2 regions of the Isoalcanivorax pacificus W11-5 genome follow, and region 1 is predicted to be linked to the other one. Evidence: predicted binding sites of a transcription regulator. Region 1 holds the regulator's gene; the other holds the start of a gene.

What was found. Region 1 encodes sigma-54, which starts transcription at its own class of promoters, with help from an activator protein. Its sites were predicted from a motif close to TGGCACNNNNNTTGCTNT; they were not measured.
Region 2: a site for sigma-54 is predicted at 2,781-2,798, ahead of S7S_RS08775 (formate/nitrite transporter family protein). Genes of this name have one in related genera too.

The regions. Positions count from the first base shown of each region.
Region 1 covers NZ_CP004387.1:959,751-974,424, forward strand. Annotated here, with positions in the region: gene S7S_RS04515 (carbon-nitrogen hydrolase family protein) at 1-332, shown strand, start outside; gene tldD (metalloprotease TldD) at 313-1,833, shown strand; gene S7S_RS04525 (cyclic nucleotide-binding domain-containing protein) at 1,853-2,314, shown strand; gene yjgA (ribosome biogenesis factor YjgA) at 2,394-2,933, opposite strand; gene pmbA (metalloprotease PmbA) at 2,996-4,351, shown strand; gene S7S_RS18755 (BPSS1780 family membrane protein) at 4,383-5,189, shown strand; gene S7S_RS04545 (HPr family phosphocarrier protein) at 5,221-5,499, opposite strand; gene rapZ (RNase adapter RapZ) at 5,548-6,399, opposite strand; gene ptsN (PTS IIA-like nitrogen regulatory protein PtsN) at 6,459-6,932, opposite strand; gene hpf (ribosome hibernation-promoting factor, HPF/YfiA family) at 6,954-7,253, opposite strand; gene S7S_RS04565 (RNA polymerase factor sigma-54) at 7,351-8,799, opposite strand; gene lptB (LPS export ABC transporter ATP-binding protein) at 9,029-9,754, opposite strand; gene lptA (lipopolysaccharide transport periplasmic protein LptA) at 9,751-10,260, opposite strand; gene lptC (LPS export ABC transporter periplasmic protein LptC) at 10,241-10,798, opposite strand; gene S7S_RS04585 (KdsC family phosphatase) at 10,795-11,334, opposite strand; gene S7S_RS04590 (KpsF/GutQ family sugar-phosphate isomerase) at 11,334-12,305, opposite strand; gene S7S_RS04595 (calcium/sodium antiporter) at 12,530-13,471, opposite strand; gene S7S_RS04600 (MlaC/ttg2D family ABC transporter substrate-binding protein) at 13,695-14,354, shown strand; gene S7S_RS04605 (BolA family protein) at 14,410-14,664, shown strand.
Region 2 covers NZ_CP004387.1:1,947,900-1,962,573, forward strand. Annotated here, with positions in the region: gene S7S_RS08770 (bifunctional protein-serine/threonine kinase/phosphatase) at 1-1,668, opposite strand, end outside; gene S7S_RS08775 (formate/nitrite transporter family protein) at 1,762-2,574, opposite strand; gene S7S_RS08780 (bifunctional protein-serine/threonine kinase/phosphatase) at 2,916-4,580, opposite strand; gene S7S_RS08785 (NarK family nitrate/nitrite MFS transporter) at 4,580-6,055, opposite strand; gene nirB (nitrite reductase large subunit NirB) at 6,668-9,214, shown strand; gene nirD (nitrite reductase small subunit NirD) at 9,211-9,579, shown strand; gene S7S_RS08800 (NAD(P)/FAD-dependent oxidoreductase) at 9,584-10,798, shown strand; gene S7S_RS08805 (nitrate reductase) at 10,795-13,479, shown strand; gene cobA (uroporphyrinogen-III C-methyltransferase) at 13,473-14,315, shown strand; gene S7S_RS08815 (alginate export family protein) at 14,391-14,674, shown strand, end outside.

The DNA of each region.
Region 1 (14,674 bases):
GCGGCAGTAACCTGCTGGTGTATCCGAGCGCCTTTACCGCCGTGACCGGCGCTGCGCACTGGGAACTGCTGCTGCGCGCCCGGGCGGTGGAAACCGGCTGCTATGTGCTTGGCGTGAACCAGTGCGGCCAGCACAGCGAACGCCGTGCCAGCTACGGCCACAGCATGCTGGTGGACCCCTGGGGGCGCGTGCAGGCCACGCTTGGCGACGGCCCCGGCGTGCTGCTCGGCGATGTGCTGCACAACGAGATTGACGATGTACGACACCGGCTTCCGGTGCACACTCACCAGAGATTGCTGACAGGTCTGCCTGATGACATCCGTGATAACTGATCCTGCTTCCCTGGCCACCCGCGACAGCGCGGCGGCCCTGCATGTGACACCCACCCCGTCTGCGGCGGATGCGCTGAAAGTGGCCGAACAGGTACTGCTGGCCCCCGCGCAACTGACCGACACCGCGCTGAACCGCCTGCTCAGTGCCACGCTGGCCCCCGGGGTGGATTACGCCGACCTGTATTTCCAGCACAGCCGCCACGAAGGCTGGGTGCTGGAAGACGGCGTGGTACGCGACGCCAGCTATAACCTTGAGCGCGGCACCGGCGTACGCGTCATCAGTGGTGACCGCACCGGCTTTGCCTACAGTGACGAGATCGCGCTGCCGGCGCTGGACCGGGCCACAGGGGCTGCGCGCGCCATCGCCCGCAGCGGCGGCCAGGGCACGGCACCGGCGTTGAAAGCGGTGACGGCACCGTCGCTGTATGGCGCCTTTGACCCGCTGGCCACCTGGCCGGCACAGCGTAAAGTGGCTTTCCTGGAACGGCTCGACAAGCTGGCGCGCAGCCTCGACCCGGCGGTGACCGAAGTCACGGTGTCGCTGAACGCGGTGCATGAGGTGATGCTGGTGGCCGCGACCGATGGCACGCTGGCAGCGGATGTGCGGCCACTGGTGCGGCTGGGCATTTCCGTGCAGGCGGAGCGCAATGGCCGGCGCGAGCGCGGCTCGTCCGGCGGTGGCGGCCGGGTTGATTACGACTGGCTCGAAGCCGGCGGCCGGGCCGAAGGCTGGGTGCGCGATGCAGTGCGCCAGGCGCTGGTGAACCTGGAGGCGCAGCCGGCGCCGGCCGGCACCATGCCGGTGGTGCTCGGCCCCGGCTGGCCGGGCGTGTTGTTGCATGAGGCTGTCGGTCACGGCCTGGAAGGAGACTTCAACCGCAAGGGCACCTCGATGTTTGCGCGCCGCATGGGCGAGCAGGTGGCCTCGAACCTGTGCACCGTGGTTGACGATGGCACCCTGCTGGGGCGCCGGGGCTCTCTCAATGTCGACGACGAAGGCACGCCGACCTCCTGCACGACGCTGATTGAAAACGGTCGTCTGGTCGGGCACATGCAGGACAAGCTCAACGCGCGCCTGACCGGGCAGCGCCTGACCGGCAACGGCCGTCGCGAATCCTATGCACACTTGCCGATGCCGCGCATGACCAACACCTACATGCTGCCGGGCAAGGATGATCCGGCTGACATCGTGGCGTCACTGGAACGCGGTATCTATGCCGTCAACTTTGGTGGCGGCCAGGTCGATATCACCTCCGGGCGTTTCGTGTTTTCCACCAGCGAAGCCTATCTGGTCGAGAAAGGCCGTATCGTTGCGCCGGTGCGCGGTGCCACGCTGATCGGCAGTGGTGCGGAAGTGATGCAGGCGATTTCCATGGTCGGCAACGATCTTGCACTGGATACCGGCATCGGTGTGTGCGGCAAGGAAGGCCAGTCCGTACCGGTGGGTGTTGGCCAGCCGACCTTGCGCATTGAAGCGCTCACGGTGGGCGGCACGGCGTAAATCCTGTTCTGAGGTAACCATGTCGAAGGTGGGTGAAGTCCTTGCGCGCATGCGTCTGTTCGATGGCATGAGCGAAGAAGATCTGCAGCAGGTGGAAAAGCTCGTATTCGTCAACCGCTTCAACGGCGGTGATGTGGTCTGCCGCGAAGGTGATCACAGCGATTTCATGTGCTTTGTGGTGCGTGGCAAGCTGGAAATCAGCAAGCGCGGTGCGGAAGGCAAGGATGTGGTGATCGCGCATCTGCGCGCGGGTGATTCACTCGGCGAAATGGCGCTGGTGGATCATGAACCGCGCTCCGCATCGGTGCAGGCCACGGAAGACAGCACCGTGATTGTGCTGACCCGCAAGGGCTTCGAGCACCTGCGCAAGCGGTCGCCAGGGGCGGCCAATGTGGTGCTGGAAAATATCGCGCGTTTGTTGAGCAGCAATTTGCGGCGCACGTCGGCGCAACTGGCGCAGTATATGTTGCCGTTGGGGTGATGTGCCGCCAGGCCTGCAGGGCCTGGACCGGGTGAGTGGCGCCGCTGGCGCTACCCACCAGTTGTCATGAAGCGCGCCGTCAATAGAGCGGTGCGTTACGCTCAAGCTCATTGAGATAGTTGTAGAACTTGCGTCGCTCGCGTTTGAATTTTTCTTTCGCCGCATTATCCGGTTCGACGCCTTCCGGAGCGCGGCTGGCCAGGTAGTTGCGCAGCAGGTTGCGCAGGTGCTGGCGATCGGCGGCGGCGTAGGTGGTCATGATTTCGTCGAGGACCGGTTGCGCGGCACGGGTGTCGGCGCAGGCATCCAGCCGTTCCATCCAGTCCAGCAGGCGCTTGTGGCGCAGTGGATCGGTGAGCGCGGCGAGGGCCTGCTGGATGGCGTCGCCGTCGGCGGTGCGCATCAGCTTGCCGACGTATTGCGCGTGCCGGCGCCGGGCCTCGTGGGAAGTGATGCGGCGGCTTTCGTCGATGGCGCGCAGCAGGGGTTCGTTCAGGGGGAGCCGGGCCAGTTCGGCCGGTTTCAGGTTCATCAACTGCTCGCCGACCTGCTGTAACGCGTCGACCTCGCGCTTGAGCTCGGATTTGCTGGGCAGTAGGTCGTCGCTATACTCGTCCATAACTTTCATTTTCTGCTGCGGTCGCTGGCCGCCAAGTTTACTTGCCCATGCCCATGAACGAAATGTCCATCTCCGCGACCACCCTTGCCCAGCCTGACGAAAGTGAGCTTGATACCCTGCGAGAGCGTGCCCGGCGGGTACTGGCCGAGGCCGAGCGCCAGGGAGCCACCGCCGCCGAGGTCGGCATCAGCGCCGGTCAGGGGCTGTCGGTGACGGTGCGCCTGGGCGAGATCGAAACGCTGGAATTCCACCGCGACCGCGCCGTCTCGGTCACCCTGTTCGTTGGCCAGCGCAAGGGCTCGGCCAGCAGCAGCGATGATTCCGAGGACAGCATCCGCGAAACTGTGGCAGCGGCACTGGCCATTGCCGGGCAGACCGGTGAGGACCCGCACAGTGGCCTGGCGGAGCCGGAACTGCTGGCCCAGGACATCCCGGACCTGGATTTGTGCCATGTATGGCCACTGACCCCCGCCGACGCCATTGAGCAAGCGCAGCAATGCGAGGCTGCCGGGCGCACCGACGAACGCATCGTCAATTCCGAGGGCGCCTCGGTGTCCAGTTCGGTCAGCGTGCGGGTCTACGCCAACAGCAACGGCTTTCTCGGTGCCTACGCCGGTTCCCACCACAGCCGCTCCTGTGTGCTGGTGGCCGAGCAGGACGACGCCATGCAGCGTGATTACTGGTACGACAGCCAGCGTGATCCGGCGGCGCTGATGGCGCCGGCGGAAGTAGGCCAGCGTGCCGCATCACGCACCCTCGCGCGGCTGGGTGCCGCGCGCCCTGCTACCGGGGAATATCCGGTGCTGTTCGCTCCGGAAGTGGCGCGCGGGCTGATCGGGCATTTCACCTCGGCGATCAGCGGCGGCGCCCTGTACCGGAAAGCGTCGTTCCTGCGTGACCGGCTTAACAGCCAGGTGTTCCCGGAATGGGTCACTATCGCCGAGCAACCACGGCTGCGCGGCGGTGCCGCCTCTGCGCCGTTTGACAGTGACGGCATCGCTACCCGCGATCAGGCGTTTGTCGAACAGGGCATGCTGGTGCGCTATGCGCTGGGCCTGTACGCCGCCCGCCGCCTGGGGCTTGCACCCACCGGCAACGGTGGCGGCGTGCGCAACCTGCGCATCACGCACGGTGACGAAGACCAGGCCGCATTGTGCCGCCGTATGGGCAACGGCATTCTGGTCACCGAGGTCATGGGGCAGGGAGTGAATCTGGTGACGGGGGATTATTCACGCGGCGCGTCCGGTTTCCGCGTTGAAAACGGCGAGATCTCCGAGCCGCTGGAAGAGTTCACCATCGCCGGTCATCTCGGTGACATGTTCGCCTCCCTGGTGGCCTCTGGCAGCGACGTGGACCAGCGCGGCCACATCCACTGCGGCAGCCTGCTGCTGGCACCGCTGAAAATTGCAGGAAGATAAAAGCAGCTTCATCAAAAAAACGGAGTTTTTTATGACCAACCCATATCAACAACCTTCAGCCGATCTGATGCCGGAAGGCACCGCCGGGGATCGACTGTTGCAGATCAATGCGCCGCGCAGCCGTGATATCGGGGCCGGCTGGCGCTGGTTCTCGGACGCCTGGCGGGTGTTCAAGAGTGCCTGGGGTACGATTTTGCTGGCGCTGCTGGTGGCCTGGTTGTTGTCGATGGCGGCGCAGTTTGTCCCGCTGCTGGGCATGTTCCTCGGCTTTCTGATTGCGCCGTTCCTGTCTGCCGGGCTGCTGGTGCTGTTGTACAAGGCAGATGAACAGCGTGGCCCCACGGTGGGGGATATCTTCACTCCGTTCAGTACGCATTTTGTACCGCTGCTGCTGGTGGGGCTGATTTACCTCGGGCTGTTCATCGGTGTGCTGATCATTGGCGGGGTTATCGGCTATCTGATGTTCGGCGATGCGCTTGCCGGCATGGCCGACAGTGTTGCCGGCATGGAGCAGGGTGTCATGCCGCCGGACATGGCGTGGATGAACATCGCATTGCTGGGTCTGATTGTGATGGCGCTGATGATCCCGGTCATGGCGGCTTTCTGGTTTGCGCCGGCGCTGGTGGTAATGGGCGACTACGGCCCGGGCCAGGCGCTCAAGGCCAGCCTGGTCGGCTGCCTGCGCAACATTCTGCCGATGCTCTGGTACAGCGTGATCATGGTGGTGTTGCTGGTGCTGGCGATGATTCCGGTGGGGCTGGGGTTGATCGTGCTGCTGCCGGTGCTGGTGGTGACCTATTACAGTTCGTTCCGCGATATCTACACCGACACGCTCTGAAAGAAAAACGGGAGGGAGCCACTCCCTCCCGTTATTGCTCCTCGTCGAAACGCCGCGCGAACAGGTCGCGCAATTCGTCCATTGCTTCGGCGGCATGCTCGCCCTGCACGATCACTTCCACGGTACTGCCGCAGCTGGCCGCCAGGGTCAGCAGGCCCATCATGTTTTTCGCATCCACTTCCCGATTGTTGAACCGTATGCGGATGCTGGCGTTGTAGCGTGACGCCACGCTGACCACCTTGGCCGACGCACGGGCGTGCAGGCCAAGGCGGTTGATGATATGCAGTTCGGCATGCAGGGCGTCGGGCACCTGGGGCTCCTTGAATAATGGATGAGCGGGACGGGCAACGGTTGCCGGTCACTCCAGTTGCAGGTGCCGTACCTGGGCCGGCCAGCCGGCCTTGCGCAGACGTTCGGCCAGATGTTCCACCAGGTACACGGACCGGTGGCGGCCACCGGTGCAGCCGATGGCCACGGTCATGTAGCTGCGGTCGTTGGCTTCATAACGCGGCAGCCAGCGCAGCAGCCAGTGTTCCAGGTCGTCCAGCAGTTGCGCACTGTCGGGCTGGGCGTCGAGGAAATCGATAATGGGAGGCTGGCGGCCGTCGAACGGCCGCAGCGCCGGGTCCCAGTGCGGGTTGGGCAGCATGCGCGCGTCGAACACCAGGTCGGCATCCGGCGGCACGCCGTTCTTGAAACCGAACGATTCCAGCAGCAGTGACAGCCGGCCTTCACGTTGCGCCACGCGCATGCGGATCAGGTTGCGCAGGCTGTGCGGGTCCAGGTGGCTGGTGTCCACCAGCAGGTCGGCGGCGCCCTGGATGCTGGCCAGCAATTCGCCTTCGTGTCCGATGGCTTCCGAGAGAGACATGTTCTGGTCGCTCAGCGGGTGCCGGCGGCGGGTGGCGCTGAAACGGTTGAGCAGGGTGTCGTGGTCGGCGTCGAGGTAGATGACTTCGCACGCCACGCCCTGTGCTTTCACCTGCGCCAGCAGTTCGGCGAAGCAGGGGAGCTGGCTGCGCAGGTTGCGTGCGTCAATGCCGACGGCGACGCGCTGGATATCGTGGTTTTCTTCGCGCAATTGCGTGGCCAGCGTCGGCAACAGGCCCAGCGGCAGGTTGTCGACACAGTAGAAGCCCAGGTCTTCCAGTGCCTGCAACGCGGTGGTCTTGCCCGATCCGGAGCGGCCGCTGAGGATCAGCAGTTTCATGCAGCAGTCTCCCGTGAACGCCGCACTGCGGCGGCTGACGACATACGGCAGTCAGGGTATCAGGAAGCGAGTTGCAGTTCTGCCTCGGAATCGACGGCGGTGCGATAAAGATGGCTGGCGGAATTGGCGCCACGCAGGCCGTCGCGGAAGCTTTGTTCGTTAAAGAGGGCGGCGAGGTGGCTGAGCGTCTTGAGGTGTTGTTCGGGGTTGTCTTCGGGGACCAGCAGCACGAACACCAGGTCCACCGGGCGGCCATCGACGGCATCGAAATCGATCGCTTCGTCGAGGCTGATCAGCATGCCGACCGGCTGCTGGCAGGAAGCCAGACGGCAATGGGGAATGGCGATGCCTTCCCCAATGCCGGTACTGCCAAGGCGCTCACGGGCAATCAGGGCTTCGAAGACCTGTTGCTCCCCCAGTTCCGGGTTGCCCTGTGCGGCAAGCTGGGCAACCTGATCCAGCAGGCGCTTTTTGCTGGCGCCATGCAGGTGATAGTGGGTTCTTTCCGGAGTGAGCAGTTCCCGTACGCGCATGATGGTGCCTGATCGAGTCGGTTAGTGGCCGTGGTTACGGTTGACCGACTTCTCCTTGTGTTTGAGGATCTGTCGGTCGAGTTTGTCAGTCAGCATGTCAATCGCGGCATACATGTCTTCCGCCTCGGCGGTGGCGAACACCTCGCCGCCTGCGATGCGGATGGTCGACTCCGCCTTGTGCGTCTTCGGCTCCGGCGACAGGATCACCTGGATACTGGTGATGTGGTCGAAGTGGCGCTCAAGGCGGTTGAATTTCTCGTTCACGTATTCACGCAGGGCGTCGGTGATATCCAGGTGATGGCCGCTGATATTGATCTGCATGGGCTGACTCCTGTACAAGCTGTGTGATCCGCCGTCCTGCGGGGCCGGAGTGTAGCCTGTTCCTGAGGCGCTTGGTACCGCTGACGCTCCTGAGGCGCTACACCAGCCGCTTGCGCTCGCTGGACGCCGGAATTCTCATCGCCTCCCGGTACTTGGCGACTGTGCGTCGTGCCACCTGAATCCCCTGTTCGTTGAGCAGGCTGGCAAGCCGGCTGTCGCTCAGCGGCTTGCGTGGACTCTCGGCGGCAATCAGCTTCTTAATGATGGCACGAATGGCGGTACTTGAACATTCGCCGCCGCCGTCCGTTCCCACATGGCTGGAAAAGAAGAATTTCAGTTCAAACATGCCCCGTGGCGTGAACATGTATTTCTGGCTGGTGACGCGGGAAATGGTCGATTCGTGCATCTCCACGGCGCTGGCGATGTCGGCCAGCACCAGCGGTTTCATGGCCTCTTCACCGTATTCGAAGAAGCCCTGCTGCACCTCGACGATGCGCGAGGCCACCTTGAGCAGTGTCTCGTTGCGACTTTGCAGGCTTTTCAGGAACCAGCGCGCTTCCTGTAACTGGGCGCGCAGGTAGCTGTTGTCCTCTTCGCGCTGGCTCTTGCCGGCCAGGCTGGCGTAGTGGCTGTTCAGGCGCACTTTGGGCAGGGCCTCGCCATTCAGTTCCACCAGCCAGCGGCGGCCGCGCCGGCGCACGATCACGTCCGGCACGATGTAGTCGCGTTCACCGCTGCTGATGCTGTCGCCGGGATGTGGATTGAGGCTGCGCAACAGACGGATCACCTCGATCATCTCGTCTTCGTTGACAGCCAGGTGCCGGCGCAGGGTGGCGAACTCGCGGCTTTCCAGCAGTGGCAGGTGACGGGTCAGGGTCAGCGCCTGCTCGCGCCAGAGGGTGTCTTCGGGCAACTGGCGCAACTGGATGGCCAGGCACTCGGCCAGGTCGCGGGCGGCCACGCCGGGTGGATCGAACTGCTGTACCCGGTGCAGCACGGCGATCACTTCGTCTTCTTCGGGGAAGCTGTCGTCGGGGGCGTCGTCGCCGAGCATCTGGCGGGTGGCCTCGGCGATGTCCTCCAGCGTGCTGGTCAGGTAACCACGGTCGTCCAGGGATTCGATGATGGCGTAGGCGATGGCGCGGTCGGCGTCGCTGATGACGGCCAGGTTGAGTTGCCAGAGCAGGTGTTCATCGAGGGAGGTGGTGCCGGCGGTGCGCTCTTCCCAGGCGTCCATGTCGTCGTCGCTGGCGCCCGCACCGGAGGATTCGGTGTACGGGTCTTCCCAGTCGGTGTCGACTTCACTGTCGAGCTGGGCCAGGGTCTCCGGGTCTTCGCCCGTGACTTCGGCCAGCTCCGTGTCGTCGCTGGTGTCCTGGTCGTAGGGGTCGTTCTCTTCCAGTTCCAGCAGCGGGTTGGTGTCCACCGCTTCCTGGATCTCCTGGCGCAGGTCAAGCGTCGACAACTGCAACAGGCGAATCGCCTGCTGTAGTTGTGGCGTCATGGTCAGGTGCTGACCTATCTGTATCTGCAGACCCGGTTTCATGCGGATTTGCACTGCCCCCGAAGTGGTACGAAACGAGGGGCAGCATAGCAACTAGCAATTTCCGTGCCCATTCTTGAAAAAAACAAGGGGAAGGGGTAGGGCGTTGATTTTGCACCGAAGTGGTGCATTGGCGGGTGGTGCGGAAGGTGTGCGGGGGCTGCCGGCTCAAAAACAAAAGCTCGTAGCCCGCCGCTCGCAGCTCCCTGGCTGCACGCCCGGCGGGCGTGCTTCAAAGCCTGAAATCGGCGCCGAGGTAAACGTCGCGCACCTTCTGGTTGGCCAGGATGGTGTCGGCATCGCCGGCGGCGATGATGTGGCCTTCGCTGACGATGTAGGCGGTGTCGCAGATATCCAGTGTCTCGCGCACGTTGTGGTCGGTGATCAGGACGCCGATGCCACGGTCGCGCAGGTGGCGGATGATGCCCTTGATGTCGTTCACGGAGATCGGATCAACACCGGCGAAGGGTTCATCCAGCAGGATGAAGTGCGGATCGGTGGCCAGGCCACGGGCGATCTCGGCGCGGCGGCGTTCGCCACCGGAGAGGCTCATGCCCAGGCTGTCGCGCAGGTGGGTGATGTGGAATTCCTGCAACAGCTCTTCCATGCGCTGTTCGCGCGCACGCTTGTCCAGGTCCTTGCGGGTTTCCAGGATGGCCATGATGTTGTCGGCCACGGACAGGCGGCGGAAGATGCTGGCTTCCTGCGGCAGGTAGCCGATGCCGCGCCGGGCGCGGCCGTGCATCGGCAGGGCGGTGATATTGTCGCTGTTGATGGTGATGTAGCCGGCGTCCGGCGGCACCAGGCCAACGATCATATAAAAGCAGGTGGTCTTGCCGGCCCCGTTCGGGCCGAGCAGGCCGACCACCTGGCCGGCTTCCACCTGTAACGAGACGTCTTCGATGACACGGCGTCCCTTGTAGCTTTTTGCCAGGTTGTGGGCACTGAGCAGATTCACTGCGTTCCCTCTTCCGTGGGTGTGTTGTCGCCGCTGCTGCCCTGGGTATCACCGGCCGGGATCACCAGGCGCACGCGCTGGTCACCGCCGCCGCTGGCTTCCACGTTGCGGGTGCCCAGGTCGTAGAGCACGCTGGCGCCCTCGAAGGTGCGGCCTTCGTGACGGATGTAGGCATCTTCGGTCAGGGTGATCGTCTGGGCGGCCACATCATAAATGAGGGTGCGACCGCGTGCGTCCAGGGCGTCACCCTCGCGCAGGCGCACCGGCGTACCGGTGGCTTCGACCCGCTGTAGCGCGCCGTCTTTCAGGCGCAGTTCGATGCGCTCGGCATTGACCCGGCGATTGCCCTGCACCAGTTCGGCGTTGCCCTCATAGATGCCGATGCCGTCCTGCTGGCGGAATTCGGCGCGGTCGGCAGTCACTGTGACTTCGCCCTGCGGCGGCGCTGCGGAGGCGGCCAGGGGCAGTAACAAGGCCAGCAGCAGGTCAGGACGCAGGCATCTCATAACGGCTTTCCACTCGTTCTCTCAGTTTCAGGACACCCGTGGCCAGGTTGGCCTCCATGGCGCCCGCGCGGGTACTGCCCGACGGATGGGTGATCTGCACCGCGCCCGGCGCGCTGATCTGCTCCTGGCCAGGGCGATAGACCAGTTCGCCGGTCTCCAGCAGCATCGGTTGCGCGCCGTGGTGGCGGGCGCTGACGCTGCCGAGCAGGCGAATGTGGCGTCCCTGTTCGGTGACCTGGCCTTCCTCGGACAGCACTTCCCAGGCCAGTGCCGGATCGTGCAGCGCCAGGCGCGGGCGTTTGAGCAGGGTTTCGCCCAGGCCGTCCATCTCCTTCAGTTCCTCGGCGTGCAGGTCGTACTCCAGCAGGCCTTCGGGGGTGAAGCTCTGGGCGCTGATCTGCTCGGCGATCACCAGTGGCGTGTCCACTTGCGAGCCGAGCAGTTCCGGTACGCGGTCTTCCCACTCGTGCAGTGTCATCAGGACGATCAGCCCCAGCAGGATCAGGCCGGTGGCGCTGAGCAGGCCCTGACGTCTCATGCGCCCGGCTCGCTGCGCGGCAGGGCGGAGACGATGAAATCACACATTTCGCGTACGGCGCCTTCGCCGCCACGGCGCCGGGTGATCATATCGGCCACCTGCTGCGCACATTGATGGGCGTTGGGCACGGAGAAGGCCACGGCGGCCCATTCCAGTGCCGGCACGTCCGGTTCATCGTCGCCGGCGTAGCCCACCTGGCTGGCGTCCAGGCCCAGCTGGTCGGCCAGCGCGCGCAGTGCCACGCCCTTGTCTTCACGGCCCTGGATAACGTGTTCGATGCCCAGGTCGCTGGCGCGGCGGGCCACCATCAGCGAGCTGCGGCCGGTGATGATGGCAAGCTGCACGCCGGCGCGGGCCAGCTGCTTGAGGCCGTGGCCGTCGAGCGTGTTGAAAATCTTCACGCGCTCGCCTTCCGGGCCATAGTGCAACTCGCCGCTGGTCATGATGCCGTCCACATCGAACGCCATCAGTTTCAGGCGCCGTGCTTTCGCCCGCAGGGCGGCCGGGCCGATGCCCACGTTATCGTCGCTGTGCATCAGACGACTCCCGCGCGCAGCAGATCATGCATGTTCAGTGCACCCACCGGGCGCCCGTCCTCGTCGACCACGATCAGGCCGTTGATCTTTTTCTGTTCCATCACTTTCAATGCCTCGGCGGCCAGGTGGCCGGTGTGGATTACCACCGGGCCGGCGGTCATCACGGCGCTGATGGGGCTCTCGCGCAGATCAACCTGCGGCTGGTCGAGCACCCGGCGCAGGTCACCGTCGGTGAAAATGCCGGCCAGACGGCCGTCGGTGTCGGTGATGGCGGTCATGCCCAGGCCTTTCTGGCTGACTTCCAGCAGCGCATCGCGCAGCGGGGTGTCGTGGCTCACGCAGGGCAGGCGCTCGCCAGCGTGCATCACGTCATCGACGGTCAGCAGCAGGCGCCGCCCGAGACTGCCGCCCGGATGTGACAGGGCAAAGTCCTCGGCGGAAAAACCGCGCGCTTCCAGCAGCGCGATAGCCAGGGCATCGCCCATGGCGAGCGCGGCGGTAGTGCTGGAAGTGGGGGCCAGGTTGTGCGGGCAGGCTTCCTCGCGCACGGTCACCGGGATATGCACTTCGGCCTGCCGTGCAAGGGTGGACTCCGGCCGGCCGGTGATGCTGATCAGCGGGATGCCACGGCGCTTGAGCACCGGCAGGATCGCCAGCACTTCATTGGTTTCGCCGGAATTGGACAGCGCCAGCACCACATCGTCGGGGGTGATCATGCCCAGATCGCCGTGGGAGGCTTCGGCCGGATGGACAAAGAAAGACGGTGTGCCGGTACTGGCCAGCGTGGCAGCGATCTTGTCGCCAATGTGTCCGGATTTGCCCATGCCGGTGACGATCACCCGGCCGCTGCAGTGCAGCATCAACTCGCAGGCGCGGTCGATATGGGCATCAATGGAGTCGATCAGCTCAGCCACAGCGTCGGCTTCGAGGCGCAACACACGGCGAGCGGTATCCTGAAAGCGTTTGCTCATGTTGTCTCCTGCGGAAGGGCGCGCATTATACATGCCTGCGCCCATGCGCAACGCTGCCATCGGGTCAGATTGTGCCCACTGCGCGCAAACCGGCCTAGGGGCGCCCGGCGTACAAGTGTTACAAAATGAGGCGCCCGCAGGAGGCGCCCGGCTAGGGGCGCCAGCAGGAGGCGCCCGGCCAGGGGCACCTGTCGAGAGGCAGCAAGCCGGGACGCATCCGTCAATCAGCTCTGCATCACCAGCAGGCCGAGGTAAGCGCCATAGGCTGCCAGCAGCACGCCCCCTGTCACTCGCCCCATGGTGCGCCGCCGCGCCAGCAGCATCGCCAGCATCAGCAGCACCGTGATGCCCAGCATGGCCGGGTAGTCACGGTGTACCAGTGACGGCTCGATCAGGCCGGGTGCCACCAGTGCCGGGACCGGCAGTACTGTCACCAGGTTCATGATGTTGGAGCCGACCACATTGCCGATGGCCAGGTCAGCATGCTTGCGCAGCGCCGCCGCCACCGAGGCGGCCAGCTCCGGCAGGCTGGTGCCTACCGCCACCAGCGTCAGGCCGATGACCGTTTCACTGACGCCCAGCGTGCGGGCGAGTTCCACGGCCCCCCACACCAGGATCCGGGCGCTGATCAGCAGTACCAGCAGGCCACTGATGAACAGCCAGAGATCGGCGCCGGTGGTGCTGCCGTGTTCCGGGATCTCGCCTTCATCGCCCACCTGGCCCCGGCGGAACTGCCACATCAGCGCAATCAGCGCCAGCAGTGCGCCGATCAGGATGACGCCGTCCAGGCGGCTGAGCTGGCCGTCGTACATCAGGGCGCCGGCCAGCAATGCCACCAGCAGGCAGGCGGGCATGTCCTGGCGCAGGGTGTCGCGGTGCAGCAGGATCGGGCTGACCAGCAGGGTGATGCCCAGCACCATGCCGATATTGGCGATGTTGGAGCCGAGGGCGTTGCCGATCGCCAGATCGCTGCTGCCGGTCAGCGCCGCCGCCGTCGACACCAGGATTTCCGGGGCGGAGGTGCCCAGTGCCACCAGCGTCAGGCCGACGGTCATCGGCGTCATGCCCAGGCGCAGGGCGAGCCCGGAGGCGCCGCCGACAAAGCGGTCGGCACTCCAGACCAGGGCGATCAGCCCGGCAATACAGGCCAGTATGGCAAGCAACATGGAACCTCCGGCGGGGGTATCAATCTGAATGCATCAGACACATGGCAATCTGTAATCGCCATGGGGCGGCGCCATTAAAGAGGCTCGCCGCCGTACGGGCAACCCTGTGGCGGGCAATCCCGTGCGGAACACTGGACAGCTTCCGGCGCGCCTGTTTGGATAGCGCCTCGATCATGGAAACCGTCGCTGTGTCCTGGTATGCAGCGTGAAGGAGAACCAACCGATGAAACGTCTCTGGCAACAACTGCTCTCGATCCCGCTGCTGGTGCTTGGCCTGAGCACACTGGCCCAGGCCCAGGACCCGGACGATGTGATCCGCGACGCGGTGGAATCGCTGACCCAGCGTATCGATGCCGAGCGTGAGCGCATGAGCCGCGATCCGGCCTACACCCGCATGGTCGTGACCGAGGAACTGGAAAACCTGGTGGACTTCCGCCGTATCACCCGGCTGGTGATGGGCGAGCACTTCGATGCCGCCAGCCGCGACCAGCGCAATGCCTTCCTGGAGCGCTTCCGTGCCAGCCTGGTGCAGACCTACGCCGCCGGCGTGACCATGTACACCGGCCAGCAGATCCAGGTGCTGCCAATGGGTGAGGGGGATGTGCGCGGCAACCGGGCCAGGGTGCAGATGGAGTTCACCACCGACAGCGGGCGCGTGGTGCCGATTGCCTACACTCTGTTCCAGAGTGACGACCAATGGCGGGTGGATAACGTGATCGTCAACGGCCTGAATCTGGGCCGGGTGTTCCGCGCCCAGTTCGAGCAGGCCATGGCCCAGTACAACGGCGACATCGACCAGGTGATTGCGAACTGGTCCGCAGAGGTCGAGGTGGAAGGCGCGAACCCGGCCGAAGCGGTGGAAGAGGCTACCGGCGGCGCCTGATTTTTCCCCGCAAAAGCCGTATCATGGCGCCCTTTCACCAGAACGAGGCGCCATGATGAATCCCGAACAGGTGCAAGCCCTGCTAGAGGCAGGTATCGAGGGCGCGCAGGTCAGCGTACAGGGCGGCGGCAGTCGTTTCGATATCGCTGTGGTGGCCGAGGCCTTCGACGGCCTGTCCCGTGTGCGTCGGCAGCAGCTGGTCTATGGCTGCATCAACGCCAGTATTGCCGACGGCACCATCCATGCCGTGACCATCCAGACCTATACCCCGGCCGAGTGGGACAAAGCCCAGCGCATGGGCCTGGCCTGATCCGCTCCCG
Region 2 (14,674 bases), 990 kb from region 1:
CAGCGGGTTGCGTTCCAGCAGCGGGGCGGCGGTGCCGGCGTGCAGGGCGGGATTGGGATGCTCCAGATCAAACAGGAATTCCGACAGCGCCGCATAACGCTGGTTGGGATCGGGGTGCACCGCCTTGCGCAGCGGGCCATCGAGCCAGGGTGGCAGGTCCTGGCGATACTGCGTCAGCGGGCGGTAGCGCAGCCGATGCTGCCGACCACTGAGACTGGCAGCGGCGACCGCCGTGCCATAAGGGAGCTGGCCGGTGAGTAGCTGGTAGGCCATGACGCCGAGCGAAAACAGGTCGGAACCCTCGTGGCTGTCGTGGCCACGAAAACATTCCGGGGCAGTGTAGGGGGCCGTACCGAGCAGGCTGTCGCGCAGGGCGTGCGGTAGCTGGTCCTGCAGGCCGGCGATACGGGTGGCACCGAAATCGATCAGTGTCACGGTGCCGCTGCGGTCGATCAGAATATTGTCCGGGCGCAGGTCCTGGTGAAACATTTCCAGCCGGTGAAACGCACGCAGGCCGCTGGCGATCTGCCGGACGATATCGCGCACGCTGCTCAGCGCCGCTGCGGGGTGATCATGCAGCCACTGGCGCAATGTCTGCCCGTCGATATATTCGGTTACCGTGTAGCAGTAGCGGCGCGGCCGTGTCGGCGGCACGGCACGCAGTACATGGGGATGATCCAGACGGCGGGCGATCCATTCCTCCATGACAAAGCGTTGCAGCCAGGCCGGATCATCGCGTGCCTCGGTGGACGGCACCTTGATGACCACCGTCTGCTGGTGAGCGTCATCCCGCGCCAGGTACACCTGGCTGCGGTGCCCCTGGTGCAGTTCGCGCAGTATCGAATAGCCTTCGAATGCCGTGCGCGGTGCCAGCGCGGGCGGGCAGGGCAATGCCCTGGCCTGGCCAAGTTGTGTCTCCGCATCGTGGGGCGGCAGCGTTTCGACGCGCAGCAGTTGTACGGTCACGTTGTCGTCGCTGCCGTGTGCCAGTGCCTGATCGGCGATGTGCTTCGCGGTGTCATCCAGCGCTGTGGCTGTACGCAGCAGTTCAGTTATTTCGGCATGTCCGAGGTATTCGTACACACCGTCGGTCACCAACAGAAACAGATCGCCTGCCGCCAGTGTGCAATGCAGGTAATCCAGTTCCAGATGGGGCTGGATGCCCAGCGCCCGGCTCAGGTAATGCTGCTCGCGCGACACCCAGAGCCGGTGATCGGTGGTGAGTTGCTCCAGCTCGCCATCGCGCCAGCGGTAAATGCGTGAATCGCCGGCATGAAACACACTGGCCTGGCTGCCGCGCAGCACGAGCGCGCTGAGCGTGCAGACGTAGCCCCGGTCCATGTCGTAGCGGAACTGGCTCTGGCGTGTCTGCGCATACAGCCACGCGTTAATCGCCATCAGTACGCGCGACGCGGACTGCTTGACTGACCAGGTGTCCGGCGTACTGAAATAATCCGACAGGAAACCCCGCACGGCACAGTCGCTGGCAATGTGGCTGACGCTGCTGCTGCCAATGCCATCTGCGAGCGCCACGGCGATACCCTTGGTGCTGCGCAGCGGTTCGTCGGGCAGGAACAGGCCGTGGCAATCCTGGTTGGCCGGCTTGCGTCCCTTGTCACTGTACTGGCCGAAGGAAACGGACAACCCGCTCATGCTTGCCTCGCTCATGCGCGCCTCGGTAAGGGGGGTGCCACCGGCCTGACCCGCGTGGGCTCGGGGCAGGCCGATGGGCTTGGTGAACCGTGGAATGTATCGCGTGCTTCAGCGCAATACGCGGGCCGCGCCGGTGCGCAGGTGGGTGGTGTAGAGCGTCAGGCCGGTCAGCGACAGGCCGCCGACCAGATTGCCAAGCACCACCGGGATTTCGTTCCAGATCAGATAATCCATGACGGAAAAATCACCGCCCATGATCAGCGCGGAGGGGAACAGAAACATGTTCACCACTGAATGCTCAAAGGCCATGGCGAAGAACAGCATGATCGGCATCCACATGGCGATCACCTTGCCGCCCACCGTGGTCGAGATCATCGCGCCCACCACACCCAACGACACCATCCAGTTGCACAGTACGCCGCGAATGAAAATGGTCAGCATGCCGGCGGCGCCGTATTCCTTGTAACCCAGGGTCCGGTCTTCGCCGATATGGGAAATCACCTGGCCTACCTGATTGGGTTCGGTGGAGAAACCGTAGGTAAAGACAATGGCCATCATCAGGGCGACGGTGAGTGCGCCGAGAAAATTGCCGGTAAAGACGACGCCCCAATGGCGCAGGATGACACCGGGTGTCACGCCGGGGCGCTTGTCGAACAGTGCCAGCGGTGTCAGTACGAATACGCCGGTGAGCAGGTCGAAACCCATCAGGTAAAGGATGCAGAAGCCGACCGGGAACAGCATCGCGCCGAGGATCGGAAACCCGGTCTGCACCGAGACAGTCACGGCAAAGACCGCAGCCAGGGCGAGAATGGCACCGGCCATGTAGGCGCGGATCAAGGCGTCGCGGGTGGCCATGTAGAGTTTGGATTCACCGGCGTCCACCATTTTCGAAACAAATTCCGACGGGACCAGATAAGACATAGCGATTCTCTGCTTTCCAGTGTAGAGACACGTGGCCGTTTCCGGCGCACAAAAAAAAAGCGCCCACCCGCTGCCCGGCCAGATGGCCGATGAAGCGTGTGGGCGCCATTGCCCTGTGTTACCGCGACGGCCTGAAAAAGAGCCGCCCTGCGATCAGTGCATGCCCGCCATTGGGCATGTCCCTGTCGCTGTGTTGCCTCTGCAGTGATGCAGGAAGTATGCCAGAGGTTCTGTTCGTGCTGCGGTCAGCAAATATGCGCTGTGCTGCATGACAAAGCGGAAAAATCCCCGCCTTGTTTTGGTGCGCGTGCATTCCGGTGGGGCGGTGCCGGGTGTTTTTTTCACCCGTGCAGGGCCAGGCTTGTGATCAGCAGCACCAGCAGAATCATGCAGCCGGCCTGCCACCAGCGCAGCGTGTTGCGTTCAGAATGGAGAATGACCGCCGGTTGTGTGGCCGGGCTGCGCAACGCCGCGCGGAACTCGGCAGCATCGGCATAGGGCGTGGCCTCGGGATGCAGTGCGCGGTGCAGGACGTTGTTCAGCCAGGCTGGCACAAACGCATTGTGTTGCTGCAGGCGCAGTGTCGGCCTGTCCGGTTCCGGCAGCGTGGTGGTCAGCATTTCGTGAATGATCACCGCCACCGCATACAGGTCCCCCTGTTCATCCGGTCTGGCGCCAGCACGGATATGCGGTGCGCTATAGTGACGGGTGCCGAGTGGCAGGGCGGGCGGTGGCTGCTCCAGTCCACGGCAATGGCAACTGCCGAAGTCGATCAGTTTCACCAGCCCGTTGCGGTCCACCATGATGTTGTCGGGTTTCAGGTCGCCATGCATGACGTCGGCACGGTGCAGGGCGCGCACGCCGTTGAGCAACTGATCCGCGAGATACAGTTTTTCTTCCACGGCGGCATCCGGGTGTTCACGCAGCCATTGGCGCAGGGTGACGCCGTCGATGTATTCCAGCCGCTGGTACAGGCAGCTTTGCGCTGCCACGCCGGCCAGGGGCTTCAGCAGGTGGGCACTGCGCAGGCGCGCCGCGATCCAGCCTTCCAGGGCAAAGCGGGCCAGGGCCGCGGCATCGTCTTCCAGGTTCACCGAAGGCGCCTTGAGTGCACTGAGCTGGCCGTCGCTGTCACGCACCAGATACAGGTGGCTGCGCGCGCTGGCATACAGTTCGCGCACCACGGTCAGGCCATCAATACGCATGCCTGCAATCATCGGCGGCGGCAGGGGCAGCCCGCGCAATGAGGCCAGTGCGTCGTCGGCGCTCGCCTCCGGCAGGGTCAGCACTTCCAGAACCTGACAACTGACGTTGTCGCGGCTGCCGTGCTGAAGAGCGCGCTGCACCAGTTGTTCGGCGGCGGCCTGTGGCGTTTCCGATGCGGACAGAGTGGCCGCTATTATGGTGGCGGACAGCACATCGTGGATGCCGTCGCTGGTAAGCAGAAAGACGTCGCCCTGTTGCAGCGCGCAGTGGCGATAATCCACGTCCAGGCGCGTGTCGGCGCCCATGGCGCGGGTCAGCAGGCGCCGCCCGCCGGCCTGGCGGCTGTGATCTTCGGTGAGACATTCCAGTTGCTGTCCGCGCAGCCGCCAGATACGCGAATCACCGACCTGGAACAGATGCGCCACGCGCGAGCGCAGGATCAGTACCGACAGCGTACACAGATGATCCTCGCCGGCCAGCGTGCGGCGGCACAGCCAGCGGTTGAGGGCTTCCAGCACCCGCTGCGCCGAACGCGGCACACTCCAGAGCGGTGACGTGGCGTAATAGTCATGGATAAAACCGAGCACGGCGGCCTCGGCCGCTTCGCGGCCGGCGCCAGCGGAGCTGAGGCCATCGGCCAGCGCGGCAACCAGCCCCTTGGTGCGCAACGGCTCACCAAAGGGCAGGCGCAGCGCCAGCGCATCCTGATTATCCGCTTTGACGCCCGCTTCGCTGTACTGGCCCACACGCACATGCAGCGTCGCTTGGCCCACGTCAGGCGTGGCCGGCATGCTCGTCATCAGTTCACCTCGATCAGTTGCACCTGGCCGTGTTCATCCACCTCGGCGATGTGGCCGCGCGGTTCATCCAGCCATTGCACCGTGGCCAGGGTCACGGCGGCACAGCCTGCGATGACCAGGAAAAAAACCGAAGCATCGACGAACGTCAGCACGGTGAGAAAACAGACCGCACCGGCATTGCCATAGGCGCCCACCATGCCGGCGATCTGCCCGGTCAGGCGGCGCTTGATCAGTGGCACGGTGGCAAACACCGCGCCTTCGCCCGCCTGCACGAAGAACGAACAAAGCATGGTCGCCATCACGGCCAGGGCCAGTGGCCAGCCGCTGCCGATCTGGCTCATCAGGCCATAGCCGAGCACCAGACCGGCCAGCAGCAGCGCCAGCGAGCGTTTGCGGCCAAAGCGGTCGGACAGCCAGCCACCGCCGGGGCGGGCGACCAGATTCATGAAGGCAAAACCGGACGCGAGCAGGCCGGCGGTGACGGCGGTCAGGTCAAAGGTGTCGATAAAGAACAGCGGCAGCATGGACACCACGGCCAGTTCGGAACCAAACGTCACCATATAGGCCAGGTCAAGAATCGCCACTTGCCGGAAGCGATAGCGGTCGTGTTCGGGCACGCCCTGGCGCAGCCGGGCATGATTGACGCGCCAGATTTGCCAGAGTTGCACGATGGCCAGGCTGAGGATGACGGCGACCAGCGCCAGTTGTGCGTTCAGGCCATACAGGCCGAGCTGGCCCGGTCCCAGACGCCAGACGATCACCAGCAGCGCCCCGTACAGCGGTACACACATGGCCAGATAGAAAAACAGATCGCGGCGGCTGCTGACTTCCAGTGCCGAGGCTTTTTTCGGACGGAAATAGGATGCGCCGGCGGGCGTGTTGCGCGCCCGCCAGAGAAAGACAAGACCGTACACGCAGGACAGCACGCCGGTACAGGCCACAGCCCCGCGCCAGCCGTTGTCGCCGCCGAACAGGAGCGCCAGCGTCGGCAGGCTCATGGCCGCCGCCGCTGAACCGAAATTGCCCCAGCCGCCGTACACGCCTTCCGCAAGCCCCACTTCCCTGGCCGGGAACCATTCGCTGATCAGGCGGATACCGACCACAAAGCCGGCGCCGACAAAACCGAGCAGCAGCCGCGTGACGGCCAGTTGTTCATAGGTAGTGGCCAGCGCGAATGCCCAGCAGGGCAGTGCGGCGATGATCAGCAACCAGCCAAACACCCGCCGTGGACCGAAGCGGTCCACCAGTGAGCCAATGACGACGCGGGCGGGAATGGTCAGCGCCACGTTGAGAATCAGCAGCGCCTTGACCTGGTCGCTGGTGAGATCAAACACCTCGCGGATATCGCCCATCAGCGGGGCATGGGAAAACCACACCACAAAGCTGACAAAGAACGCCATCCAGCTCAGGTGCAACAGGCGTATGCGGGGTTCGGACAGGTTCAGCAGATTGAGTCGCGCGTGCTGTGCAGCCATGAGGTCTCCGTACTCGCGAATAGCGGGGACCGGGCCCACCCGTCCGGGTGTCGTGCATGCCACGGCGCCGGACCTGCCCGGCGGAAAAACCGGGTGGGTGGGCGCCGTTGCCCGTGTTACAGGTGGCGCGCGGCATCATTGCCGCGCGCTGTCCGCAGGGCAGGATGCAGGATGCATACCAGCAAGCGGACACCTGATGTTCTGCGGTCATGGGCCGGTTTGTTCGTCGCCGGCGCTGCGCTGGCGTGCATGCTTGTGGTGCGCGATGCACAAGCGTGATGCAGGGAAATTCCACGCGCAGCCGAGTCGTGATGCTGCACGATGGCGAAAGACGGCTGTGAGGGCGCTCTGGCGCTGGTCGGCGCCCATGCCGGAAAGCTGGCACAACTCTTGCTGAGACTCTTGCCGAGACAGTCCGGTGCATAACACGCCCGGCTCAATGGCGAGCCTGGGTGTATGCATCGCAAAACATGATGAATGAATGAGCAAAGGCGCTCACGGTCCGGTCACCCCCGGGCAGTGAGCGCTTTTTTTTGTGCCTCTTTTCCATACTTCGCTGGCCTGTGTGCCGGCAGGGCGGAGAGGCCGGACAGGTGAAGGAGCGTTGCGTTCATGAGCAGACCTGAACTGGTGATTATCGGCAACGGCATGGTCGGGCAGCACCTGCTGGAAGAGCTGGTTGCCCGCGAACATGGCTATCACATTACGGTGTTCTGTGAAGAACCCCGGCCAGCCTATGACCGGGTGCAGCTCAGCAGTTGGTTCAGTGGCGCCACCACCGAAGACCTGGCGCTGACCAGCACGGCTTTTTTCGAGCAGCACGGGATCAGGTTGCGCCTGGGTGAACGGGTGGAGCGGATCGACCGCGAGGCACGCGTGGTACTGAGCAGCAACGGCGACCGGGTGGCGTATGACAGGCTGGTGCTGGCCACTGGCTCTTATCCGTTCGTACCGCCCATTCCAGGCAACGACCAGCCGCATTGTCTGGTGTACCGCACCATCGAGGACCTTGAAGCCATTCGCGACAGCGCCGCCGTATCGAAACGCGGCGTGGTCATCGGTGGTGGCCTGCTGGGCCTGGAAGCGGCGCGTGCCCTGAACGGGCTGGGGCTGGAAACCCATGTAGTGGAATTCGCGCCGCAATTGATGGCGGTACAACTGGATGAAAACGGCGGCCGCCTGTTGCGCGGCAAGATCGAGGCGCTGGGTGTGCGGGTGCATACCGGCAAGGCCACATCGGCGATTGTCAGCGGCGAAAGTAGCCGTTACCGGCTGGCATTCGCCGACGGTGAATCGCTGGAGACGGATCTGGTGCTATTTTCCGCCGGTATCCGTCCTGCGGATGCGCTGGCGCGCGACGCCGGGCTTGAACTCGGCGAGCGCGGCGGTGTGGTGATCAATGACGCCTGCCAGACCTCGGACCCGGACATTTTTGCCATCGGCGAAGTGGCGCTGTGGCAGGGACGGATCTTTGGCCTGGTGGCGCCCGGTTATGACATGGCCCGTGCCTGCGCCGCACGCCTGCTGGGTGATGACACGCGGTGCTTTACCGGCGCGGACATGAGCACCAAGCTGAAATTGCTGGGCGTGGATGTGGGTTCCATTGGCGATGCGCACGGGCGCACACCGGGCAGCCTGAGCTGTGTATTCGAGGACGGCGCCAGCGGCGTCTACAAGAAACTGGTGCTCGACCCGCAGGGCAAGCGACTGCTGGGCGCGGTGCTGGTGGGGGACGTGGCCGACTACGGCATGCTGCTGCAGTTCTGCCTCAACGACATGCCGTTGCCACCGCAACCGGTGTCGCTGATTCTGCCGGACGCTGGTGGCAAGCCCGCGCTCGGTGTCGATGCCCTGCCGGACAGTGCGCAAATCTGCTCGTGCAATAACGTCTCGAAAGGGCAGTTGTGTTCGGCCATCAGTGCCGGCTGTACCACCGTGGGCGCCTTGAAAAGTGAAACCCGTGCCTCGGCGAGTTGCGGTGGCTGCGCGGCGCTGGTCAAGCAGGTGCTGGATGCAGAGCTGGTGCGCCAGGGCATCGAGGTGAATAACCACCTTTGCGAGCATTTTGCCTACAGCCGCCAGGAGCTTTACCACCTGGTACGCGTGCACGAGGTGCGCACCTTTACGGATCTGCTGGCCCGCTTTGGCCAGGGCAAAGGCTGTGAGATCTGCAAGCCGACCGTGGCGTCCATCCTGGCGTCCTGCTGGAACGACTATGTGCTGCGACCGGAACACACAGGGTTGCAGGACACCAACGATGCCTTCCTCGCCAACCTGCAAAAGGACGGCACCTATTCCGTGGTGCCGCGCGTGCCCGGTGGCGAGATCACCCCGGACAAGCTGCTGGTGATCGGCGACGTCGCGAAAAAATACGACCTCTACACGAAAATCACCGGCGGCCAGCGCATCGATCTGTTTGGCGCACGGGTGGAACAGCTGCCGCTGATCTGGGGCGAACTGGTGGACGCCGGTTTTGAATCCGGGCATGCCTACGGCAAGTCACTGCGCACGGTGAAATCCTGTGTCGGCAGCAGCTGGTGCCGGTACGGAGTGCAGGATTCCGTTGGCATGGCGATCTATGTCGAGGAGCGCTATCGCGGCCTGCGTTCGCCACACAAACTGAAAATGGCGGTGTCCGGCTGCACCCGCGAATGCGCCGAGGCGCAGAGCAAGGACGTCGGCATCATCGCCACGGAAAAAGGCTGGAATCTGTATATCTGCGGCAACGGCGGCATGCGTCCCCGGCATGCGGAACTGTTCGCCAGTGACCTGGATGACGCCACGCTGATCCGCTACATCGATCGCTTCCTGATGTTCTACATCCGCACCGCAGACCGGCTGCAACGCACCTCGGTATGGCGCGACAACCTCGAAGGCGGGCTGGCCTATCTGCAGGACGTGATCATTCATGACTCGCTGGGCCTGGGCGAGGAGCTGGAAATGCAGATGCAGGCGGTGGTCGATACCTACGCCTGCGAATGGAAACGCACGCTGGAAGACGAACAGGCGCTGAAACGCTTCCGCTCGTTCGTGAACGATGAATCGGCGGATGAACATATCGTCTATGTGCGTGAGCGGGGCCAGAAACGTCCTGCCACCGCTGCGGAGCGTCTCGCCGTCAATGCAATGGAAACGCCTGCCAAGGGAGAGCCGGCATGAACAGCAAAGTGCACCTCGACAACATGAATTCCGCCGGCTGGCAGGATGTCTGCGCAACCGACGACGTCATGCCGGGCACGGGCGTGGCTGCCCGCATCCAGGGTATCCAGGTGGCGCTGTTTCATACCGAGGACGGCTTCTTTGCCATCGCCAACCATGATCCGTTCAGCGACGCCAATGTGCTCTCGCGCGGCATTCTCGGAGATATAAGCGGCAAACTGGTGGTGGCCTCGCCGGTCTACAAACAACACTTTTGCCTGCACACCGGCATTTGTCTGGAAGACATGACGGTGGCGTTGCCGACCTGGCCGGTGACGGTGCGGGACGGACGCGTGCTGGTGTCCCATCAGGCACGGCTGGTGTGAGCGCATGAACACACAACGGCCACATCTGGTGGTGGTGGGCAACGGCATGGCGGCCACCCGTCTGCTGGAGGAATTGCTGGCGCTGGCGCCGACGCGGTATCAGATCACCGTGTTCAGCGCGGAACAGGCGCCGGGCTACAACCGCGTGTTGCTGTCGCCGGTGCTGGGTGGTGAAAAAGACGAGAGCAGTATCGTTACCCATGATGAAGCGTGGTATCGCGACCGGGGCATCCATCTGGTCGCCGGTGACCCGGTGTGCGCGATCGATCGCCGTCGCCGTCAAGTTACCAGCCGTTCGGGGTTGTGCGTGCCGTATCACCGGCTGGTGCTGGCCACCGGATCACTGCCACGGCGTCTGCAATGCGCCGGGGCCGACGCACAGGGCATTACCACTTTCCGTGATCTGCGCGACACCCGTGCGCTGATTCAGGCGAGCACGCGCAGCCGTGCAGCGGTGGTGATCGGCGGGGGCTTCCTCGGTATCGAAGCCGCCGAAGCGTTGCACCGGCGTGGCGTGGCGGTGACCTTGCTGCACACGGGCGCGTGGTTGCTGAACCGTCAGCTGGACCGTGAAGCCGGCAACTTGCTGCACGATGAACTGCAACGCCGCGGGGTGCAGGTCTGCTTGCAATCCCGCACGGCATCGTTCGAGGAGGACCATCGGCGGCAGGTGCGTGCGGTGCGTCTTCAGGACGGTCACCGACTGAAGGCCGACCTGGTGGTGCAGGCCATCGGCATCACGCCGGATACACGGCTTGCCCGTGCCGCCGGCCTGCATTGCGAGCAGGGCGTACTCACCGACGACACCCTGCAGACGTATGATCCGGCGATCTATGCCGTGGGCGAATGCGTGCAGCATCGGCAGCGTACCTTTGGCCTGGTCGCGCCGCTGTACGAACAGGCCCGCGTGTGCGCTGCGCATCTGGCCGAGCAGGGCCACCGGCGCTATTGCTACCGGGACAGCGCGACGCGATTGAAAGTCAGTGGCGTGGCGATGTTCTCCGCCGGTGATATTCAGGGCGACAGCGATCTGTACTGGCGTGATGCAAGCGCCCGTGTTTACCGCCGGCTGTGGTTGCAGGGCGACCGGCTGCGTGGCGTGGTGCTGTATGGCGATACCAGCGGCGCGGCCTGGTTTGAGCAACGCCTGGGTGAGGACGTGTCTGGCTGCCGCGACAGCCTGCTGTTTGGTGACCGCTTGCCGGAGCAGGCGGCATGACGGCCATTCCGGTGCTCGGTGCACAGCGCGACACGACCTGTCCCTATTGTGGCGTCGGCTGCGGCGTCAGCATGCACCGTGAGGAGGACGGCTGGCGTGCCACGGGGCTGGCGCAGCATCCCGCCAATTTTGGCCGTCTGTGCGTGAAAGGCAGCGCACTGGGTGAAACGCTTGGCCTGCAGGAGCGGCTGCTGTCGCCGGAGATTGACGGCTGCCGTGTGGACTGGGATCGGGCGCTGGACACGGTCGCGGCCCGCCTGCGGGAAGCGATGCAGACGCATGGACCGGAATCCGTGGCGTTCTATGTCTCCGGCCAGTTGCTCACCGAGGATTACTACGTCGCCAATAAACTGATGAAAGGGTTTATCGGCGCGGCGAACATCGACACCAACTCGCGCCTGTGCATGTCCAGTGCCGTGGCCGCGCACAAGAAAATCTTTGGCGCCGATGCCGTGCCCGGTTGCTACCAGGACCTGGCGCTGGCCGACCTGGTGATCCTCACCGGCTCGAACATGGCCTGGACACATCCGGTGGTGTACCAGCGGCTGGTAGCCGCGAAGCAGGCGCGCCCCGCCATGAAAGTGGTGGTCATTGATCCGCGCGAAACGGCCACCTGCGACCTGGCCGATCTGCATCTGCCGCTGGCCGCCGGTACCGACGGTTTCCTGTTTACGGGCCTGCTTGCCTGGTGCGCGCGGCAAGGGCTGCTGGACCAGGCCTACATTGATGCGCACACGCGCGGTTTCGCAGAGTGTCTGGCTGCGGCGGCGCAGGCCTGTCCTGATCTGGCCAGCACTGCACAGCAGTGCGGATTGCCACTGGAAACACTGCGCACTTTCTTCGCATGGTTCGCTGAGTCGCCACGCACGGTGACGGTTTTTTCCCAGGGCATCAACCAGTCCGATACCGGTGTCGACAAGGCGTGCGCCATTATTCATTGCCATCTGGCCACCGGCCGCATTGGCAAACCCGGTGCCGCACCGTTTTCGATTACCGGCCAGCCGAATGCCATGGGCGGCCGCGAAGTGGGCGGGCTGGCAAACCAGTTGGCGGCGCACATGGGCTTCGAGGCGTGCGCACGGGTCGCGCGTTTCTGGCGCACCGACCGCATCGCCCGCAGCCCCGGATTCAAGGCAGTGGACCTGTTCCGTGCCGTGGGCGAGGGGCGTATCAAAGTGGTGTGGATCATGGCCACCAATCCGGTCGTGTCCATGCCGGAGGCGGACCTGGTGCGCGCCGCACTGGCGCATTGCCCGACGGTCATCGTGTCCGATTGCGTGGCCGATACCGACACGCTGCGGCTGGCGCATATCCGGCTGCCGGCGGCGGCGTGGGGCGAAAAGGACGGCACGGTGACCAATTCCGAGCGGCGTATTTCACGCCAGCGGCCGTTCCTGCCGTTGCCTGGCGAAGCAAGGCCGGACTGGTGGATCATCAGTGAAGTGGCGCGGCGAATGGGCTTCGAAGCGGCCTTCCCGTACCAGTCGCCGGCACAGATCTTTCGTGAACACGCGGCCTTGTCCGGCTATGAAAACGATGGCCGCCGCGCGTTCGACATCAGCGCGCTGGCGCAACTGACCGACCAGCAGTACGAACAGCTTTTACCTGTCCAGTGGCCGCTCAGCGGTAAAGGTCCGTTCAGGCCCGGTGCGTCTGGCACCGAGCGCCTGTTTGCTGACGGCCACTTTTTTTCTCCCGATGGCCGCGCGCACTGTACGCCGGTGACACCGCGCCGGCCCATGGCGCGTACTACCGCCGAATGGCCGCTGCTGCTGAACAGTGGCCGCCTGCGCGACCAGTGGCACACCATGACGCGCACGGGCCGGGCTGCCCGTCTGCTCAGCCACGTCAGCGAACCTTACATCGCGGTGCATCCCGCAGACCTGGCAACGGCCGGTGTGGATGACGGTGAACTGGTGCAGGTGGAAAGCCCGCTCGGGCAATGCCTGGTCGCCGCGCGTGCCAGCAATGAACAGACGCCGGGTGAAGTGTTCATGCCGATTCACTGGAACGACTGTTTTGCCAGCGCGGCCCGCGTTGATGCGCTGGTGGCGGCGATCTGCGATGAGGAATCCGGCCAGCCGGCGTTCAAGCAAACGCCGGTGCGGCTGCAGCGCTATGCCGCCCGGTGGCAGGCGCGTGTGATCACGGCAGAGCCGGTCCAGACACCCGACAGCCAGTATTACTGGTGCCGTGTGCCCGATGGTGCGCTGGTGCGCTGGCGCATGGCCGGCAGCCGTGCCGTCACGCTCGACTGGCTGAAAGCCCGTTGCCCGACCATCACCGACTGGGCCGAGATGGTGGACGCTGCGCGCGGGCATTTTCGTCTGCTGGGATATCGCCATGGCCGGCCCGTGTGTTTCGCCGCGCTGGCCCCGTCACTGGTCACGCTGGATGAAGACTGGCTGGTGCAGCAATTGCGTGCGTCAGCGCCGGCCGATGCACTGCAACTGATGGCGGGGCAACCCGGTGGGGCGCGTGACACCAGCCCTGTGGTCTGCAGCTGTCACCAGGTGCGTGAAGCGGCACTGGAAGACGCGGTGCGAAACGGTTGCCACGATGTGGCGGCACTGGGGCAATGCACACGCGCCGGCACCGGTTGCGGTTCCTGCCTGCCGGAAATCAAGACACTGCTGGCGCGCGTGCGCACCGGGACGCCTGAGGAGATCGCCCAATGTTGAGTCTGTTTGCACCCTGGGATCGGGGCATTGATGCATCGCGTCCGCGCTGGTTCGCGCGCTGGCGCAGCGCGGCACGCCAGGGACAGGTGTGGCTGGTCGGCGCCGGCCCCGGTGATCCGGAACTGATCACAGTACGTGCCCTGCGCTTGTTGCAACAGGCGGACGTAGTGGTCTACGACCGGCTGGTGGCGCCGGCGTTGCTGGCGCACTGCCGGCGCGGTGTGCGCCGCCTTTATGTCGGCAAGCGCAGCGGCGCACACAGTGTGCCGCAGCAGGAGATCAATGCGTTGCTGGTGCGCGAAGCGCAGGCCGGCCGTCGCGTGGTACGGCTCAAGGGCGGTGACCCGTTTGTGTTCGGCCGCGGGGGCGAGGAAATGCTGGCGCTGCGCGCAGCGGGCGTGCCGGTGTCGGTGGTGCCCGGCATCAGCGCCGCGCACGGTTGTGCCGCCGCCACCGGCATGCCTTTGACGCATCGTGATCTGGCCGATGGCGTCACCTTCATCACCGCCCACCGCCGCGACGGTGCGGCCGACACCGACTGGGCGGCGCTGGCCGCCCAACCGTCGCGCACGCTGGTGTGCTACATGGGCCTGAGTGAACTGGCGCGGATCAGCCAGCAACTGATACAGCATGGTTTGCCGGCGTCGACGCCAGCGGCGTTGATTTGCCATGGCACCACGGCGGCGCAGCGCGCGGTACGCTGCCGTCTCGACACACTGGCCGACACCGCACAGCAGGCGGCCATGGCGTCACCCTGCCTGCTGATTATCGGGCAGGTAGTGGCGCTGGGTGACCCGACACAACTGTGCGCCATCGAGCAGATGGCCACGGCATAACGACAAGTGGTTCGCGCCGGTCAGCACGGCGCTTTTTTGGACAGGGCATGTCAATTCATCACAGGGGGAGTCGTCATGTCCAACTATTTACTGTGTGCGCTGGTTGTCGCGCTGTCGCTGTTTTCTGCTCCGCAAAACACGCTCGCGTCACCGCTGGACGCACTGGCCGGGGGGAAGCTGTCGCTGGGTTGGCGCTATCGCCTCGAACAGGTACGGCAGCCTGATGCCTTTGACCAGGATGCGGTGGCCAACACATTGCGCACCCGGCTTGGCTACCGCTCCGGCGAATGGGCAGGCTGGCGCTTGCAGGCGGAGTTCGATCAGGTTGCCTGGCTGTTCGATGACCGTTTCAACAGCAC